One region of the Halomonas sp. Mc5H-6 genome, then DNA from elsewhere that is predicted to be linked to it. Evidence: riboswitches for the same ligand, from Rfam matches in the RefSeq annotation. Region 1 holds a riboswitch; the other holds the start of a gene.

What was found. Region 1 has a riboswitch for thiamine pyrophosphate ahead of NH395_RS12165 (sodium:solute symporter). Riboswitches for the same ligand answer to the same signal wherever they lie in the genome.
Region 2: another riboswitch for thiamine pyrophosphate. It lies ahead of thiM (hydroxyethylthiazole kinase); the one in region 1 lies ahead of NH395_RS12165 (sodium:solute symporter).

Annotation. Positions count from the first base shown of each region.
Region 1 is NZ_JAMXSI010000008.1:5,592-13,327, reverse strand. It holds gene NH395_RS12185 (TRAP transporter small permease subunit) at 1-552, shown strand, start outside; gene NH395_RS12180 (TRAP transporter large permease) at 566-1,831, shown strand; gene NH395_RS12175 (CoA-acylating methylmalonate-semialdehyde dehydrogenase) at 2,017-3,516, shown strand; gene NH395_RS12170 (hypothetical protein) at 3,579-4,271, opposite strand; TPP riboswitch at 4,475-4,577, shown strand; gene NH395_RS12165 (sodium:solute symporter) at 4,567-5,961, shown strand; gene NH395_RS12160 (diguanylate cyclase) at 6,009-7,424, shown strand; gene NH395_RS12155 (magnesium transporter CorA family protein) at 7,468-7,736, shown strand, end outside.
Region 2 is NZ_JAMXSI010000010.1:33,394-41,129, forward strand. It holds gene rplQ (50S ribosomal protein L17) at 1-107, shown strand, start outside; gene NH395_RS13825 (D-alanyl-D-alanine carboxypeptidase) at 342-1,601, shown strand; gene NH395_RS13830 (DMT family transporter) at 1,696-2,571, shown strand; gene thiE (thiamine phosphate synthase) at 2,576-3,187, opposite strand; gene thiM (hydroxyethylthiazole kinase) at 3,177-3,986, opposite strand; TPP riboswitch at 4,011-4,107, opposite strand; gene NH395_RS13845 (hypothetical protein) at 4,155-4,499, opposite strand; gene NH395_RS13850 (DUF2237 domain-containing protein) at 4,607-4,981, opposite strand; gene gloA (lactoylglutathione lyase) at 5,206-5,739, shown strand; gene NH395_RS13860 (DUF6164 family protein) at 5,741-6,103, shown strand; gene NH395_RS13865 (cupin domain-containing protein) at 6,095-6,775, opposite strand; gene ampC (class C beta-lactamase) at 6,863-7,736, opposite strand, start outside.

The DNA of each region.
Region 1 (7,736 bases):
CTTTCCTCGGGGCTTGCCCGCTTTGAAGAGACCGCCGCTGCCGCCCTGGCTGCGGCGGTGACGTGTTTGATCCTGATCAATATCGTCTTTCGTGTGCTGGGTAACCCGCTTTACTGGATAAGCGAGCTATCGATTTACGCCATGATCTGGATGACGTTTTTGATTGCGGGTGCGGTGTTCAAGCGTCGCCAGGGAGTGGCAGTGACCTTGTTGAGCGATGGGCTGCCCCGTGTCGGACGACAACTGATAGGCCTCTGGGTCGACGTCATGGTGCTGGTATTTGCCCTGCTACTCGTTTGGCTTTGCTGGCGCTGGTATCAGCCATTCACGCTTGCTCGATTAGGCTTCGACACGGGGGCGTTTCAGGGGCAGACCTTCAACTTCATTTACGCCGAGAACACCTCGACGCTGGGCGTGAAAAAGTTCTGGGTATGGCTGATCGTGCCGTGGTTTGCGCTATCCCTCAGCCTGCATGGGCTGGCCAACGTCTGGCAGTCGGTCACCCAGTGGCGCCACCCTGGCGATGAGCCGACGGTCGAAACACTGCCATGAGGTGGGCGCGCTTATGACCATTGCCGTATTTTTACTGTTACTACTGAGTGCTGTCCCGATTGCCCTGGTGCTCGCACTGACGGCGATGGTGTACATCTACGTGTCGGGCAATAGCGTGCTGTTCGAGTCTTATCCGCAGCAATTATTCAGCGCCATCGAGAGCTATGGGTTGCTGGCGATCCCGCTATTCATGCTGGCCGGCGAGCTGATGAACGAAGGCGGTCTCACCAGGCGTTTGATCGCCCTGGCACGAATTCTGGTGGGCGGTTTCCGCGGAGGTCTTGCGTATATCAACCTGGTGGCCAACATGATGATGGCGGCCATTATCGGCTCGGCAGCGTCGCAAATCGCGATCATGTCCCGGGCCATGGTGCCCGCCATGGAAGAAGAGGGCTACGATACGCCTTACAGCGCGGCGATTACCGCGGCAGGTGGACTGCTATCGCCGATTATTCCGCCCTCGATGCTGTTCGTGCTGTTTGGGGTGATGGCTCAGGTGCCTATCGCCGAGATGTTTATTGCCGGATTGCTGCCGGGGTTATTGCTGGGAGGGAGTTTCTTCGTCGTGATCGCGCTGGTCGGGCTGGTGCAGCAATACCCCAAGGGCCAGTGGCCCAGTCGCCGTCAGGCAGCGCACGATGCACTTTGGGGACTGCCAGCACTGCTGATTCCGGTCATCATCATTGGTGGCATTTTATTGGGCATTGCCACGCCCACCGAGTCGGCGGCGCTGGCCTCGCTTGTGGCCTTGATCATGGGGCGTTTTGTGTATGGCGAGCTGCGCCTGGTTCAAATGCCTCAGGTGCTCAAGCGCACGGCGGTCAACGCCGGTTTGGTCATCATGCTGATTGCTGCCGCCGGGGTGTTTGGCTGGGTGGTGATCTACGAGCAGTTGCCGCAAATGGCGGCCGAGTGGATCGCCGCCCTCACGACCGACCCCTTTGTGTTTCTGCTGATGATGATTGGCGCATTACTGCTGGTGGGCATGGTCATCGACGGCATCGCCGCGCTGATTCTGGTGGTGCCTATCCTGATGCCGATTGCCGAGACGCAATTTGCCATCAGTCCTTATCAGTTTGGCGTCGTGGTATGTCTGACCCTGGTATTGGGGTTGTTAACGCCGCCTGTGGGGGCCGGGCTGTTTATTGCCTCATCCATGACCGGCGCTCCGCCGCTGAAAATCTTCCGTGCCCTGCTGCCGTTTTTGCTGGCGACATTGGTCACCCTGGTCTTGCTAGCCTGGATTCCCTGGCTCACCAACGCCTTGATTCAGCGTTAACCAACGCGTGTTAGACATGGTCTCCATCCTTTACTTTCCTGGTGGCTAATCCATGCATCGGACAGGTAAAGGCTTGTCCCCCTGGAAGGGCTAATTGACGCCGCCCGATAGATTCTGTTTACTCTTGCGTTAGCTCGTTTACGTTTACGTAAACTTTCTAATACAACGACAACAGGAGCAACGCCATGCCCATTCGCAATATCCCCATGTTTATCGATGGCCAGCCGGTCACGTCCCAGAGCCAGGAGTGGCGTGATGTGGTGAATCCAGCCACCCAGGAAGTCGTTGCCAGGGTGCCTTTCTGCACCGCCGACGAAGTCGAGCGCGCCATTGCCAGTGCCGCAACGGCTTTCAAGGAGTGGCGCAAGGTTCCCCTGGGTAAACGCATGCGCATCATGCTCAAGCTTCAGGCGCTGATTCGCGAGCACACACCTGAACTGGCGGCGCTGATTACAGAAGAGCACGGTAAAACCCTGCCGGATGCTGAAGGCGAGGTTGGGCGCGGGCTGGAGGTGGTCGAGCATGCCTGCTCCATTACCTCGCTACAGCTTGGCGAGCTGGCCAATAATGCCGCCAACGAGGTCGATGTCTACACCATGCACCATCCGCTGGGCGTCGGGGCGGGCATTACCGCCTTCAATTTCCCGATCATGCTGCCTTGCTTCATGTTCCCGCTGGCCATTGCCACCGGCAATACGTTTGTCCTGAAGCCCTCGGAGCAGGATCCCAGCTCGACCATGCGACTGGTGGAGCTTGCCCATGAGGCAGGCATTCCGGCGGGCGTATTGAATGTGGTTCACGGCGGCCCCGAAGTGGCGAACCAGATTGCCGATCACCCGTCGATCAAGGCGCTGTCGTTCATTGGCTCATCCCACGTAGGCTCGCTGCTGTATAACCGCGCCGCCGCGGCGGGTAAACGCATGCAGGCGATGATGGGCGCCAAGAACCATTGCGTGGTCATGCCCGACGCCAATCGCAGCCAGGCCATCGACAGCCTGCTGGGCTCGGCATTTGGGGCGGCCGGGCAGCGCTGCATGGCCAACTCGGTGGTGGTGCTGGTGGGCGAAGCCCGTGAATGGTTAGACGATATTGTGAAAGGCGCTCGTGGCATGAAGGTCGGGCCTGGCACTCAGCGCGATGCTGACCTGGGCCCGCTGGTATCCCCCCAGGCCAAGGAACGTGTCGAACGCTTGATTGGCGCAGGCGAGAAAGAGGGCGCCAAACTAATGGTCGACGGCCGCGGTTGCTCGGTTGATGGCTTTCCGGACGGTAATTTTGTGGGGCCGACACTGTTTTCCGACGTGACGGCCGACATGACCATCTACCGTGAAGAGATCTTTGGCCCGGTACTCTGCGTGGTCAACGTGGAGACGCTGGACGACGCGGTCGCATTCATCAATGCCAACCCCAACGGCAACGGCACCTCTATCTTTACCAACTCGGGCTGGGTGGCACGGCGCTTTGAAAACGATATTGACGTGGGCCAGATCGGTATCAACGTACCGATCCCTGTGCCGGTTGCCTATTTCAGCTTTACCGGCTCGCGAGGCTCAAAGCTCGGCGACCTGGGGCCTAACGGTAAGCAGGCGATTGCCTTCTGGACACAGACCAAGACGGTGACCGCCCGCTGGTTTGAGCCCGAAAACGTCTCCAGCGGGATCAACAGCACCATTTCGCTTGGCTGATGTCACTCGCCGGGTGGTAGCTTCCTCGGCCTGAAGGGGCCGAGGGAGCGTCAATGCGAGGACTAAAAATCCTGAAACAGCGGTAAGCTTTCTTCCAGCAGCCGTTCAATCGGATCAAGCTGACTTTCGTGCAGCACCAGCATCGAGGGCTCTGAGGCAAAATGCTTGCCGGTCGGCACCAGCAGCGCAAACTCACCTTCTTCAAGATGAAATTCGTGCATCTCACGTAGTCCATCAGCGGTATAGCACTGCGTACAGCGGTATGCTTCGTCCTCGCCGTATACCAGGCGGTGGTACATCTTGAACAGCGTATAGAGGGCCAAACCGCCTTCAAAAGCAGGCCAACGGGCCGGGATCGTGCGCGTTTCTTCATCCAGCGTTTGCCCGTCTGCCTCGGCATTGGCGATCGCATCGTCAAGTGGGGCTTCCAGCAGGGCGTCTTCATCGGCGGGGAAGGCAACGTTGTCTTTTGAAGCCTGGGTGAAGTCCTTTACGGCGCGTTTGAAGTCGGCCACGGTCTTAATGGCGTAGTCGACATGCTGCAAATCAGCTGGCTCAAAGCTACCATTTTCCCAGCCGTGTATGACACGCAGCGTCATCAAGCCGCGCTCCATGGGGCGTGCCAGCAGCAAATACAGCGCAATATGCAGATGCAGTTGCCGCTCGTCGGTATCGTTTTCAAACGCATTGTAAGGGTCAGCAAACAATGCATGTAGCCTGCCCGGCGTATGTTCCTTGGCTTCTGTATAGCGCATTAGAGATTTCCCTTTGAGCGAACCGTGTCGCTCCAGGCGCACGGTTTCTATAACGTTATTAGATTACCTACTGAGTATGGCCAGCGGTGACGCGGATTAAAAGCCCTGGGGCGCAGGGGCTTGCGCGTAATGGCATATACTCGCCACTTTACGCTGGTGCGATTCTCGTTGAGAATAATACCTGTTCATAAAGTTCTTTCACACACTGTCGCCAGGGGAGCCTCCAAGAGGCTGAGAGTGCGCTTGCGCTAACCCTGGAACCTGATCCGGATGATACCGGCGGAGGAAGCGCGACATGCCCTACCTGACATCCGCTGCGCTGGCCGCGGCACTCGGTATTTTTATCATACTTGGCCTGCGGGCTCGCTGGGCCGGTGGCACGGTCGATGATTACATTACAGCTCGCAATTCCCAGTCCGGGGCGACCCTCGGGTTATCGTTTCTTGCCTCCGGGATGGGCGCATGGATCCTGTTTGCGCCGCCGGAAATCGGCGCCTTCGTTGGCCCAGTGGCCCTTTCTGGTTATGCCATCGGTTCCGCGCTGCCGTTTATCGTACTCGGTCTTTACGGACCGGCCATTCGCCGCGCGTTGCCCGAAGGTAGAAGCATCGCCGAGTTTGCCCAGGCGTGCTACGGCACCAGCGTGCGCCGCTGGGTGTCACTGGTGTCGGTGGCCTACATGGCTTGCTTTTTGGCCGCAGAGCTGACGGCCATTGGGGCGATTACCGCATTACTCTCCGATGTGCCGCCTGCTCTGGTTGTTCTTGGCGTCGCCTTGAGCACGCTTGCCTATACCGTGCTCGGCGGGCTGAGGGCGAGCCTTGCCACCGACCGCTGGCAGGCCTGGCTGTTGATCGCTCTGCTGCTGATCGTCAGCAGTGTTGCCTTCACCTATTTACCCACCCTGCCAGAGGCATCGTCGATGCCGAGCGCCCCGCTGGGCGACGCACTGAGTGTGGCGGTGACACTGGTCATTGCCGTCACGGCGGCGAACCTTTTCCATCAGGGTTACTGGCAGCGGGTGTGGGCCGCGCAGGATTCACGCAGCCTGGGCCTAGGTGCCTGGCTGGGGGGTGGGTTGACCGTCGCTGTAGTGATGGTGATCGGCGGCCTGGGGATGCTTGCTGCGATGAGTGGCGTGGCGCTGGGTGAACCGCCTATCCCGTTTTTTGCTCTCCTGGGCAGCGCACCGTCGTGGCTCGCCCTGCTGGCCCTGGTGCTGGCGGTGACACTGGTGGCATCCAGTGTCGATACGCTGCAGAACGCGATTGCCTCGCTGATCGTCTCCCAGCATGAGCAGCGGGGCAGGTCGCTGACCACGGCCCGCTGGTGGACGGTCGCGCTGATGGTGCCGGTGGTAATCATCGGCCTGCAGGGTCTTTCCGTACTGCGACTATTCCTGATCGCGGACTTGCTGTGTGCCGCGATCGTGGTACCGGTATTGCTGGGGTTATGGAGACGGATGTCCACCGCGGCGGCGATCGGCGGCGGCATTGCAGGGCTATTAGGCGCGGTGTTACCCGGCTGGATCGCCAGCGGCAGTCTTGCAGCGGGGCTCATGGCGGCGACCTTCCCTGCGGGTATTCCCACCCTGGGGCCTTTCCTTGGTGCGCTATTGGCTTCTTCACTGGTGAGTATCGGCTGGGCGAAAGTGGTCGGTCACCGGGCGTCTTGGGCAAAGCATGGCTGATCACGTTATGATGGTAAGTTATCGTCTACCATCATGGGCCACAGTCAATGAACTACCCTATTCTTCCCGACGAAGAAGCTCGGCTGGCGGCGCTTTACGAATTGGCGCTGCTGGATACGCCGGAAGAACCCGCATTCGATCGGGTGACCCGCCTGGTCACCCAGTTACTGAATGTGCCCACCTCGACCGTCACGCTGATTGATGCAAAACGCCAGTGGATAAAGTCACGGGTGGGGACGGAGCTGAGTGAAACGTCCCGTGACGTGGCCTTCTGCGCCCATACCATTGCGGAAACCACGCCGCTGGTGGTCGAGGATACACTCGAGGACCCGCGCTTTGCGGATAATCCGCTGGTGACCCAGCCTGACGGGGTGCGTTTTTACGCGGGTATTCCGCTGCGCACGTCAAAGGGGTTGGCGTTGGGGTCGCTGTGTGCTGTGGATACAAGGCCACGTCAGCTTAGCGACGCCGAGCTTAATGCGCTTAAGGACCTTGGGGCGATTGTTACCGATGAAATTCACCTGCGCGAGCACTTTCTGTTTGAAAAACAGCGTCGGGAAGCGTCCCAGTCATCCCTCGAAGCGCTGCATCTGGATCTCGAAAACCAGATTGAGCGGCGCACTCGGGAACTGAACCTGGTGATCGAGTCGGCCTATGACGCCTACATCAGCATTGACGATAATGACATAGTGCTTGACTGGAATCGCGCCGCGACAACGATGTTTGGCTGGACGCGCAGGGAAGCGCTGGCGCGTCCCATTCAGCAGCTGATTTTCCCTGATGGCGTGCCGGAAGGCGATCAGCAGACGCCCTTCAACTACTACGCCGCGCGTCGTGATGGCAGCTCGTTGCCGGTGGAAATACGCATCAAGTCGCTCGATATTGAGGGACGCAATCAGCGTAGCCTTTTTCTCCACGATGTTACCGAGCGCATACAGCTTGAGCGTCTGCGCGACCTGGAAGCCCGTGAAGACGCCCTTACCCAACTGCCCAACAGGCGGGCCCTGGATGAACGGTTGCCAGAGGCGATGGCGCGCACCCGGCGCCAGCAGACCGCGCTCGCCGTGCTGTTCATGGATCTCGATGGCTTCAAGGCGGTCAACGACATGCATGGCCATGCGGCCGGTGACGAGTTGCTGCGTGAAATCGCCAAACGTCTAGGCGCCGCCGTACGCGAAACCGACTATGTCGCCCGCTGGGCCGGAGATGAGTTTGTCGTGCTGCTGGAAAACATCGCCCTCGATGCCGCCGAGCGGCTTGCCCGGCAGTTGGTTGATACCCTCGAACAGCCGGTACAGTTGCAGGAGGCGAAGGTGCATGTCAGTGCCAGCATTGGCGTGGCGCTGTATAAGCCAGACGTAAGCGAAACGGCGCTTGAATTGCTCAAGCGCGCCGATGTTGCCATGTACAACGCCAAACACGCCGGTAAAGCACAGGTCTATATGGCAGACGCGCCAGAGTGAACATGCCTACCAAAACGTCATCCGTTAACCTTCAAGGACGATCATGATTCGGACACTGCTAACCACTCCCGAGGGGGACGTACACGAAGGCGACGAACAGCTCATCGATCTGTGGCGACAAACGCCGGGCAGTCATATCTGGCTGGATATGCAGGGCGAAAGCCAGGCCGTCGAGCAGCGTTTTCTGGAAGACTTCGAATGCCATCCGATGGCGATTCAGGATGCTCAAAAAGAGCGTCATCCACCCAAAATCGAAGAGTTTGAGCACCATACGCTGATCATTTACCGCGGTATTTCCTCGTTCGATGCCCA
Region 2 (7,736 bases), on a different contig from region 1:
ACGTCCGTATTCTCAAGTGCGGTTACCGCACCGGCGACAATGCGCCCATGGCATACGTTGAGCTTGTCGATCGTCCGGTGGTTGAAGAGGCCGTTGCAGAAGAGTAATTCGCTTCTGTTGCACCTGGTCAACACCAAAACCGACCCCTTGTGGGTCGGTTTTTTTATGGTGCCGATTAGCCAGTTCAACGTATATACTCAGGGCATTAGCCTGAAGTAAAGGCAATTATCATGGCAGTGGTATAAAACAAGATGTCAGGGGGACGTATGAGAGCGAGACAATATTGGCGAGGCGCATCCATCAGGGCAGCATCGCTGATCACAGGAATGTTGTTCATTGCCATGTCACTGCCCCTTCAAGCGGCCAATCCACGCTATGCCGGGATGGTCGTCGACCTTGATGAAGGTGAAGTACTGTATTCGGAAAACGCTGATGCACGCCGTTACCCAGCCTCGCTGACCAAGGTCATGACCCTTTATCTGACGTTTGAAGCACTTGAGGAAGGCCGATTGCAGCTGGATCAGCCGCTGCCGGTATCGTCACAGGCAGCGTCCATGCCCGCAACAAAGTTATGGCTTTCCCCAGGCAGCTCGATTCTGGTCGATGAAGCCATTCGCGCGCTCGCCGTTCGTTCAGCCAATGACGTGGCGGTCGTCATGGCCGAGGCGTTGGGTGGCAGCGAACGCCGCTTCGCCCAGTTAATGACCGAAAAAGCTCGCGAGCTGGGGATGCGCCATACCACCTTCCGCAATGCCTCTGGGCTTCCCGATGATCGGCAGGTTACGACAGCACGCGACATGGTCACTCTGGCAGTCCGCGTGATGCGGGACTTCCCCGACTACTACCATTATTTTGGCCTGCAGGAATTCACTTATCGCGGCACCCGGCACACCAGTCACAACCGACTGGTGCGTGACTACCCCGGTGCCGATGGCTTGAAGACCGGTTTTATCCGCGCTTCAGGCTTCAACGTGATCACCACGGCCAAGCGCGGTGACCGTCGCCTCATGGCCGTGGTGATGGGCGGATTCACCGCCCAGTCGCGGGATAAGCACATGGCCAATCTGCTGGATCGTAGCTTCACCCGTGCCGCCCTTCTGGATAAGTCTAACTGGTTGGCCGATCTTGATTTTTCCAAAGAATACATGGCTTTTGCCCCAACCCCTTCTCATACGCCAACACCAACAGCAACACCAGCAACTTCACCGGTTGAAGTTTCACCCGTTGTGGCCTCTTACTCGCCTGAAACGGCGCCATTTGAACCGCCGACGGTGGCAACAACGCAAGATTCAGCGCCGCAAACGGATCCGTTGCAGGCCTTTATCGACCGCGAGCGTGTCATGGCAACCCGTGCGGCAGGTGGCTGGGGAATCCAGGTGGGCGCCTTCAGCCAGGAAGATCAAGCCCAGCGCTATGCCCGTCAAGCCGCCACCTACCTGCCCCGTGACCTCGATGGCCAAGTGGCGATAGACACCTCGGTAGGGCAAAGCCCGATATTTCGTGCCCGGCTGATGGCGCTGGAAGAGCAACAGGCGCGCCAGGCCTGCGAACAGCTTCGCTCGCGGGGAATGGACTGCATGGTCGTCAACGCCAGCCTGTAGCGCGGAAAAGTGCCAAAAACCCCGCCAAAGGTTCTTTTGGCGGGGTTTTTTAGTTTTCAGTTAATCAATGTTGGGCAATAAAAAGGAGGGAGCGGTGACAACGTCGCTGAAAGGCATACTCTGCATGTGTACCGGTGTCCTTTTCCTGGCACTGGGGGACGCTGTCTCCAAGTGGTTGGGCGAGGTGCATTCGCCACTGCAGATCATCTTCTTTCGGGCGCTGGTCTCGCTGCCGCTGATTGCCCTGCTTGCTCATTTTGCCGGTGGCTTGCGCAAGTTGCGGACCCGGCGCCCGGGTGTGCATCTGCTACGCGGCTTGATCTATACCGCCACCATGGTCTGTTTCGTATGGGGGTTGACGCTATTACCGCTGGCCGAGGCCACGGCGATCGCCTTCGTGGCGCCGCTGTTTGTCACCCTGCTATCGGTGCCGTTGTTGGGAGAGCGCATCGAACCGCCGGTGCTTATTGCCTCACTGGTGGGGTTTGTCGGGGTGTTGATTATTGTTCGTCCTGATAGCGATGCCTTTCAACTGGGCGCCCTGGTGCTCGTGGGGGCGGCGCTGTTCTATGCCCTGATGATGATTACCGCACGCCGCTACGGTGGCCGTGAACACCTCTGGGCGATGCTGTTCTACATGACCTCCGTGCCCCTGGTAGTGACGGGGCTGACCTTGCCCTGGGTCTGGCAGACGCCGCTGCCCTGGCACTGGCTGGGGTTTTTGGCGTCTGGCGTACTGGGCGTGGGCGCGACGGCGTTCATTACCCTGGCGTTTCGCTTCGCGCCAGCGGCGATAGCCGCCCCGTTCGATTATACCGCCATGCTCTGGGCAGTGCTGCTCGGCTGGTGGTTCTGGGGCGAGCTGCCCGACCTCTGGGTATGGGGGGGCAGCGCCTTGATCATGGCAAGCGGCCTGGCGATCGCCTATCACGACCGGCGCACTACCTTGAAGCGCCGCCCAACGGCCTAGGCTGTCAACGCTGGAAGGCGCGAGCCGCCGCCTCGGGATCGGGCTGTCCGCAGATCGCCGAGATGACCGCTAGCCCGTCAGCGCCTGCCCGCCGTATCGCATTCACATGGCTGGCATTCAGCCCGCCGATGGCCACGCTGGGAATCGGGCATTCCTTGATCAAGGAAGCAAGGCCGCCAAAACCAATCGGTTGGGCGTGATCCTGTTTGCTGGGGGTGGCAAAGATCGGCCCGATGCCCACGTAGTCAAGCTGATCGATAGGTGCGTCATGAAGTTGTTCCACGGTGTTGATCGAAAGCCCTAATATGGCCTGTGGCCCCATCGCCACCCGGGCCTGGCGAACCGTGGTATCGCTCTGACCGACATGCAGTCCGTCGGCCTGACTGGCAAGCGCCACCTCAAGGCGGTCGTTGATGATCAGCGCCACCCCGCTGCCTGCCAGCAAGGCTTTCAGGCGCCGTGCCTGGTCAATCATCTGTGCATCGCTTGCCAGCTTGTCGCGCAGCTGCACCATGGTGACGCCACCGCGGACAGCCTCGCTGACGGTGCGCTCAAGACCATGGTGCTGGCACAGGGTTGCGTCGGTGACCAGATAAAGCGACAGATCAAAGGGCATCGCGGACCTCCCGACGGGCGAAGTGGTTAAGCGCATCAGGCGTGAGCTGATAAAGCGCGTCCAACAAGGCAACGTAAAAACTGCCCGGCCCCTGGGCGGTCTCCCCGGCACGCTCTCCGGCTGCCGCAAAACACGCCACGGCGGCACTGCTGGCGTTCAGCGGCTCGTCGGGGTTGGCGGCGACAAAGGCGGCCACCAGAGCGCTGAGCCCGCACCCCAAGGTCGTGACACGGGGCATCAAAGGATGCCCGCCGCTGATCGTGTAGCAGGCTTTTCCGTCGGTGACTCTATCCCGTTCGCCGGTCATGGCGACGATACACTGTTGCCGCTCGGCCAGTGCCATGGCGGCCTTTATGGCGTCGTCGGTGGACGCGGTTGCATCAACCCCACGGCCCTGGTGGGCCAGCCCATCGAGGGCCAGGATTTCAGAGGCGTTGCCACGGATGACGCTGGGCTTGAGGGCCAAAAGGTCGGCGCAGACTTCCTGGCGATAACGGGTCGCGCCCACGGCGACGGGGTCCAGCACCCAGGGCGTGTCGTGCGCGCGAGCGGTGCGCGCGGCAAGCAGCATGGCCTCCGCCCAGGGCGATGAAAGCGTCCCGATGTTGATCGACAGCGCATCGGCCAGCGCGGTGAATTCAGCAACTTCCTGGGTGGCATGCAGCATGGCAGGTGACGCCCCGGTAGCCAGCAGCACGTTGGCGGTGCTGTTCATCGCGACATAGTTGGTGATGCAGTGAATAAGCGGGGTGGTGTCGCGCAGCGCCGTCAAGCTGTCGCCAAAGTTGGGGATGGTCATGAAGTCCTCCCGGCAGGGAGGTGGTGACGGGGCACCACGACTCCCTACGCCGGTATTAGCCGGTTCAGGTTATAAGGGTGCTTCTCAGCCCGTTCGGTGACGAGCGCCCCTGTCGTGCCCCTACTATCCGTGGCTTGGACGAGTCTGTAAAGCCCTGGAAAGGCTCGTTTAACGAAACGAGATGCGCGTTCCGTAGGTGAGCATTTCATCGGGCGTCATGGCTTTCCCCGCCACACCGATCATTTCGTCGCCGCATTGATCGGCAAAGGTAAGCACGCCATGGGTCAAGCCCAATTCACCCAGGGTATCGCGGATCTCGCCAGTACCCAGGAAGGTGCTGACATGCCCTTGGGCATTGGATAAATCGGAAACCCCATTGGCATGGTGAAAGCGCACTTTATAGATGCCGTCCATTGATTCAACCTCCACAATTGGCGAAAAGCCATTGCGGAGCGCCTGGGAAAGCTGCTTCAAGGTAATGTGATCGCCAAGGGTCGTATCAATCGAGGCCATGACCTACTCCTGTGGGATACCCGTCCGGTGGGGATCAATTGGTGGATGTATAAAGTTTATAATGGAAGTGTAGGATGTTTGCACAGAATATCCAAGGCGCAGCCTCCTCAATGCACGGCATCCAGGGCGTGCTGGCGCAAGGTGTCCAGGCCGATGATGTCCAAGGTCTTCTGATTAGTGCCGGACAAGACGACGGGCGGCGCCAGGCCTACCTCGGCGGCTTCCAGCCAGCGTGACGCGCACAGGCACCAACGGTCGCCGGGCTGCAGGCCAGGAAAGCCAAATTCAGGCCGTGGCGTTACCAGGTCGTTGCCCTGTGCCAGCGAAAAGGCCAGAAACTCTTCCGTCAGCATGGCGCACACAGAGTGAACGCCCACATCATCCGCCCCCACGCGACAGAATCCATCGCGGTAAAAGCCGGTTTTGGGGTCATGGCAGCACGGGGTGAGCGGTTCACCCAGCACATTGAGATCGCGGGCCATAAGGCCTCCTTAGCGCAAGGGCTGGTATTTTGTCAGACTGCCCTCATGATGAAACCATAGACACCAATCATCCTGGTGAACCATGAGAGCGAGTCACGATGGTGGTGAAAGCCCGTTTTTAAAGACTGTCGTTAAAGGCTGCGGGTACAGACGGTTCCTAAAGACTGGCAGCCAGGATTCTACAGCCTTGTACAAAGTAACCGATACGTCAAAGGAGATAGTGCATGTCGTTTCAAGGTGAGCAGCATCCAGGGGTTGCCCCGGCACCCAAGCAGACCCAGGGGTTCCGTTTGAACCACACCATGCTGCGGGTCAAGGATCCCGAGCGGGCGCTGGCGTTTTATTCACAGGTGTTTGGTATGCAGGTGATGCGTCGGCTTGATTTTGAAGAAATGCAATTTTCCCTATACTTCCTGGCTAACCTGGAAGACGCTGACCAAGTGCCCGAAGAGACGCAGGCAAGAACCGCCTGGACGTTCAGTCAAAAGGGGCTGTTGGAGCTGACCCACAACTGGGGCACGGAGAATCAGGAAGGCTTTGCCTACCATGATGGCAACGCCGAGCCCCAGGGGTTTGGCCATATCTGCTTTAGCGTGCCCGATCTGGCGGCGGCCCAGGCGTGGTTCGACGAGCACGACGTCACCTTCGTCAAGCGTGCCGATCAGGGCAAGATGCAAGACGTGATTTTTGTCAAAGACCCGGATGGCTACTGGATTGAAGTGATCCAGGCGGATCTGATGGCCAACAAGGGCGATTAGCATGGCGCATTTGCTGTTCCGCCTGCGCCATGTGACCGACGAAGAGGCCATGGAGGTCCGTCAGTTGCTCGATGCCCACGGCCTGGATACCTACGAGACGCAGGCTGGTTTCTTCCGGCTGGGTGTGGATGCCATCTGGCTGCGCGACTTGAGCCAGCTAGAGGATGCCAATGCGCTGCTGGCGGAGTATCAGGCCGAGCGCCAGGCGCGGGCCAGGCAAGAGCACCACGAGGCGCTCGCACGGGGCGATGCGCCCACCTTATGGCAGCGTTTTAGTGCCCACCCCGTGCAAATCACGCTGGTGGGCGTCGCCATTGTATTGCTGGTGGCGTTGACGCTGTTGCCCTTTCTGGCGCTAGGCTGAAGCTTCCTGGACAGGCGGTAGGTGACCGCGTTTGAGATACATCTGCACACCGTTCTTTCCGGCTGTGAGGGTCAGGGCCATGCCGCTGGGGTAGCGGCACCAGCTACCCGCGGTGTATTCCCGGTCGCCATCGCTCAAGGCGCCCTCCAGCACGAAAAGCTCAAGCCCGCCGGTCAGCACCGGATACTCAATGGCCTGACCAGCCTCCCAGTGTTCCAGGCTGACCCTCTCCTGTTTGAAGGTATGCAGCATCTTGTAGCCGATGCCGGGGCGACGGTCCGGCTGCCAGGGCAGGCGGTGGGCAGGGACGGCAAGCTGCAGCTCATCGTTTTGGTCGAACTGGTGCAGCTTGACCAGTATCAAGGCCCCTTCATCGCCTATTTTCGGCGTATGGCCGGTGCCGATGGGGTTCCTCAAGTAGCTGCCGGCGGCATAACGGCCATACTCGTCGGCGAACACACCTTCCAGCACTAAAATTTCTTCACCGCCCCCGTGGGTATGCGGGTCGAACTGGGTGTTGGGGGCGTAGCGTACGAGGCTGGTGGCGCGGGCGACTTCGTCGCCAATGCGGTCGAGCATCATCCGTTCGACGCCAGCGCTGGGCGATGCCACCCAGCGGTAATCTTCCGGTGTCACACAGGCAAAGCGGGTAAAGTCGGCGTTTAAACGCATGGGGCTGACTCTTGCAGGCAAAGGAAGTGGTGCTAGTCTCCTTATCGACAGCGAAAAATGCAACTTTCGCTGATGCCAATCCTGCACTCAGCGCCCGTCGGTCAGCGCGGTCAGGAGTCGATGAGCCGCCTCAATGCGTGCCTGATTGGGGTAATTGCGGTTGGCCAGCATCACGATACCGATCTGCTCGCTGGGCACAAAGGCCACATAGCCACCAAAGCCATTGGTAGAGCCCGTCTTGTTGTAGAGCGCCTGCTGCCTGGGGGCCTGCGGTGGGCTCAAGCGGCTGACAGGGTTGGCGTTGAGGATCATCTCAAGCGAGTTGCCCTGGACAAGCGCATCAAGGGTGACCGGATAGGCGTAGCTTTCCCAGCCAAGCCCCTGGGTCATGTTGCCGACGTCAAAGTAACCCGCGCGCGTAGTCGCCATGGCCTGGCCGAGCGATCCATCAAGCCCGGTAGCGTCCATATTCGCTTCCACAAACGTCAGCACGTCTGCCGCGGTTGATTTCAAGCCGTAGGCTTGGGCGTCCAGCACGCCCGGGTTCACCCTGATCGGTTCGTCATCTTGAGAGTAACCGTAGGCGTAATGCGGCTGTTGCGCTTCGGGCACCTGGTAGTAGCTGTTCTCAAGGCCCAGCGGTGCCAAGAGGTCTTCCTGCATCAGCGTCTCGAATCGCTTGCCAAGGCTTTGCGCGGCGAGATAACCGAACAGGCCCATGCTCGGGTTGGAGTAGAGTCGATGGCTGCCGGGCGGTGACTCAGGCTGCCACTGGCGATAATAGTCCACCATCGCCGCTTCATCTTGCACGGCTTCCGGGAATTGCAGAGGAAGCTCGCCTGCCGTGTAGGTGCCCAGTTCCAGCAGGGTGATCTCATCGAAGGCGCTGCCTTCAAGGGCCGGCAGGTGCTGACTGGCTGAATCCGACAGCGACAGGTCGCCGCGGGAGGCCGCGTAAGCC